2 regions of the Serratia sp. 121840015-1 genome follow, and region 2 is predicted to be linked to the other one. Evidence: predicted binding sites of a transcription regulator. Region 2 holds the regulator's gene; the other holds the start of a gene.

What was found. The regulator ArgR, encoded in region 2, controls arginine synthesis, uptake and breakdown. The targets are predictions, from matches to a motif close to ANTGAATAAAAATACANT.
Region 1: a site for ArgR is predicted at 935-952, ahead of argA (amino-acid N-acetyltransferase). Genes of this name have one in related genera too.

Annotation. Positions count from the first base shown of each region.
Region 1 covers NZ_JBSEYF010000005.1:278,226-280,429, forward strand. Annotated here, with positions in the region: gene argA (amino-acid N-acetyltransferase) at 1-901, opposite strand, end outside; gene amiC (N-acetylmuramoyl-L-alanine amidase AmiC) at 1,142-2,204, shown strand, end outside.
Region 2 covers NZ_JBSEYF010000002.1:118,912-121,115, reverse strand. Annotated here, with positions in the region: gene mdh (malate dehydrogenase) at 1-506, opposite strand, end outside; gene argR (transcriptional regulator ArgR) at 971-1,441, shown strand; gene yhcN (peroxide/acid stress response protein YhcN) at 1,845-2,108, shown strand.

The sequences.
Region 1 (2,204 bases), on a different contig from region 2:
TCGCCCGGCGCACCTGTTCGGCGCTCTCCATCACGATTTGGGTGCCGATGCCGTCGCGTGAGAACAACTCCTGCACCAGCGCACCGTCCTCCTGGTAGCTGATCAGGTGGCTGCGGCGCACGCCGCTGCGGCAGCCTTTCACCGCCCCGCGCAGGAAGCGCACGGTGCCGGAATGGTAATCACCGCCTTCCTCCAGCTCTTCAAGGCGCTTTTGCGCGTCGTTGGGGAACAGCTCGGAAAGGATGTTGCCCTCCGCGTCGGTCACGCCTTGCGAGGAGCAGAAACCGATCATTTTTTCCGCTTTCAGCTTGATCGCCAACTGGGTAGCCACTTCTTCCGAAGTCAGGTTGAAGCTCTCGCCGGTGACCGAAACCGCGACCGGGCCGATCAGCACGATGGCGTTGCTGTCGAGCTGGCGGTGGATCGCGTCTTCATCGATGCGGCGAATGCGGCCGCTGTGACAGTAGTCGATGCCGTCATCGACGCCCAGCGGCTGCGCGATGATGAAGTTGCCGCTGACCACGTTGATATGCGCACCTTGCAGCGGCGTGTTGTTGAGGCTCATCGACAGCCGGGCGGTGATATCGAGCTGCAACAAACCGGCGGCCTGCTTGACCAGCTCGAGCGTATGGGCGTCGGTCACGCGGGTGTGTTTGTGGTAGATCGGCTCATAGTTGTGCTGCGCCAGATTGGCGTCGATCTGCGGCCGTGCGCCGTAAACCACCACCAGGCGAATGCCCAGACTATGCAGCAGCCCGATATCGTTGACGATGTTGGAGAAATTCTCGTGTTCGATGGCTTCCCCGCCGAGCATGATGACAAACGTTTTGCCGCGGTGGGCGTTGATATAGGGGACTGAGTGACGGAATCCTTGCACCAGCTCTGTACTACGTTCCTTCACGGCCAAACCTCTTTTGCATATTTATACGATATTTTTGTATTTTTATTCTTTTATGGCACCAATGGCAAGCGAGAAATCGTCATGAAGAGTGCGCTAAGGGGGCTAAATCGTTAATAAATTGAAAAACCATAAAAAGATTTTCTGATGACAGGGCTGGAATGATTGGTTAAAGTTTTCGGCATCCCCATTCTATTGGTGTTTTTTTCATCTGTTGTAAACAGCTATTACTGCCGGAGCCGCATGCCAAACTCTAATCACAATCTGGGCCGCCGTCGTTTATTACAGGGCGTTGCCGCCAGCTGGTTGCTGAGTGTGAGTCGCACGGGCTTCGCCGCGTCATCGCACGTGATCGCCGTGCGCGTCTGGCCATCCTCGACTTATACCCGCGTCACGCTGGAATCCAACGTCGAGCTGAAATACAAGCAGTTTGCCCTAACCAATCCCGATCGCGTGGTGGTGGACATTGAAGGCGTTCACCTTAACAGCGTGCTGAAAGGCATCGCCGGGCAGGTACGTGCCGACGACCCTTATCTCAAGCAGGCGCGCGTCGGCCAGTTCGATCAGAATACCGTGCGGCTGGTGCTGGAGCTCAAGCAGAGCGTCAGCCCGCATATTTTCACGCTGGCGCCGGTGCCGGAGTATCGCAACCGTCTGGTCATGGATCTCTACCCGACCAAGGCCGGCAGCGGCGGTGAGGAGTATGATCCGCTACTGGCGTTACTGGAAGATTACAACAAGGGCGATCTGGAGCGCACGTTGCCGCCGGAAGCGCCGCAGGCCGGCAAGGCGGGGCGCGATCGGCCGATCGTCATCATGCTGGATCCTGGCCACGGCGGCGAAGATCCCGGCGCTATCGGCAAGTACAAGACGCGCGAGAAAGACATCGTATTGCAGATTGCCCGCAAGCTGAGAGCCATGATCAAGCGCGAGCCGAACATGAAGGTGTTCATGACGCGCAACGAAGACGTGTTTATCCCGCTCAAGGTGCGCGTCGCCAAGGCGCGCAAGCAGCGCGCGGATCTGTTCGTTTCGATTCACGCCGACGCCTTTACCAGCCGCGCGGCGCGCGGTTCATCGGTGTTCGCGTTGTCCACCAAGGGCGCCACCAGCTCGGCGGCCAAGTTCCTGGCGCAGACGCAGAACGCGTCGGACCAAATTGGCGGCGTCAGCAAGAGCGGCGACCGTTATCTCGACCATACCATGTTCGATCTGATCCAGACCGCGACCATCAACGACAGCCTGAAGTTCGGCAAGGAAGTGTTGAATCGGATGGGGAAAATCAACCGGTTGCACAAGAATCGCG
Region 2 (2,204 bases):
AGCTCTTCCGGCTGTTTACCTTTCAGCTCGGCCACGAAGGTGTTGGAACGGATGATATCCAGCGAAGTCACGCCGAACAGTTTGTTCTTGTCGTAAACGCCGGCTTTTTTCAGCACTTCCGCCGCGATGGCGACCGTGGTGTTAACCGGGTTGGTGATGATACCGATGCAGGCTTTCGGGCAGGTTTTCGCCACTTGCTCAATCAGGTTACGCACGATGCCGGCGTTAACGTTGAACAGGTCAGAGCGATCCATGCCAGGCTTACGGGCCACGCCGGCGGAAATCAGCACCACGTCCGCACCGTGCAGAGCCGGGGTCGCGTCTTCGCCGCTGAAGCCTTTGATTTTAACTGCGGTTGGGATGTGGCTTAAGTCGACGGCAACGCCTGGGGTAACGGGGGCAATGTCGTAGAGAGAGAGTTCAGAACCTGAAGGAAGCTGGGTTTTGAGTAGAAGGGCGAGGGCCTGGCCGATACCGCCAGCAGCACCGAGAACTGCAACTTTCATCCTATACTCCTTTATTATCTTAAATATATAAAGCGCCGTGAATGTGTTGGTTACGGACCTTAAGTTATTACACCTTTAAAAACAATAAATTAGCCAATTCTTGCCTGCAGGTGTAATAAAACGGCCGCTGTCGCGCCCATTTTAGATTAAATCGCTTACGCATGAAGGGCATAGCGCACATTAATCAAAAATAGTGCGAGGTTATTCACGAGCAAGTTAACCGGCCGTTACATTACACCCTTACGCAACATCAGAACAACATCATTTTAATAACATTTTATTTACCACCGCAGGCCGATTTTCCGTCGTCAAAAGGGCATATTCATCGCTGCCGGATTTTGTTAAAATGCCGTCCTTTCCTCGCCGCCCGGTCATGTTTATTTTCTTTGGGTCGGCCTTTGTTGCATAAAAATTCATCTATATGCATAATCATGACTTCCACTATCAACATTCCACGGTGCAAAATGCGTAATCCCGCAAAACAGGAAGATCTGATCAAGACGTTCAAAGCGTTATTGAAAGAAGAAAAATTCAGTTCTCAAGGCGAGATCGTTTTGGCGCTGCAAGAAGAAGGCTTCGAAAACATTAACCAATCCAAAGTATCGCGCATGCTGACCAAGTTCGGCGCGGTACGTACGCGCAATGCCAAAATGGAAATGGTGTATTGCCTTCCTGCCGAACTCGGCGTGCCGACCACCACCAGCCCATTGAAGAATCTGGTGCTGGACGTCGACCATAACGACGCCGTCGTGGTGATCCACACCAGCCCGGGCGCCGCGCAGCTGATCGCTCGCCTGCTCGACTCATTGGGTAAATCCCAGGGCATCCTCGGCACAATTGCCGGCGACGATACGATTTTCGTCACCCCCTCCAACGGCTTTACCGCTCAGAAACTGCATGAAGCTATTCTGGGCGTGTTCGAGCAAGAGCTGTGAAACCTGGCGCTAACAAAGTGCGGCTGTAGCCCGCACTTTGTTAGCGCTTCTTTAACCCCCGCGTTACCTTCCCTGCCTTCAACCGCGTTTAACACTGCTTTTTTATCCCTCAGCAACACATTTCCATGACATCTCTATGTAACCAGCAGTACCCACTGTGATCTTCCGCACTTTTGGTCAAAAGCACTTACCTCATTGAAATTACATAAATTTAACATCAAAAGATCGTTTTATGAGCGTTTTTTATTCCTTATGGTTATAAAAAATAAGGATCATGAGGTTAAAGTTTCACTAGCAACTGTTAGCTAACTATTAATTTTTCGCGTTACTAGCTGTATACTCATTTTCGTGAACTGAATCACAGTTCGTTGGAACTGATAAAAGAATACGATGAGGTGAGATGATGAAAATTAAAACTACCGTTGCAACCCTGAGCGTTCTGTCCATGCTTTCATTTGGTGCATTCGCAGCACAATCTGTTGACGCAACTCAGGCCGCAAAACTGCAGCCGGCCGGTGTGATCACCGTGAGCGGCGTTGCCGCAGCGCCTTCCGACATTCGCCAGGCGCTGTCCGACAAAGCTGACGCCAAAGGGGCAACCGCTTACCGCGTGATCGAAGCCCGCAATGACGGCAACTTCCACGCGACCGCTGAAATCTACAAATAAGTACCGGCATTACCCGGCAACGGGCAATACATCTCTGGAATCAAACGCTGTCGTAACGGCCTTCAAGAATAAAAATCGCTGCCAAGCCCTTCCAGG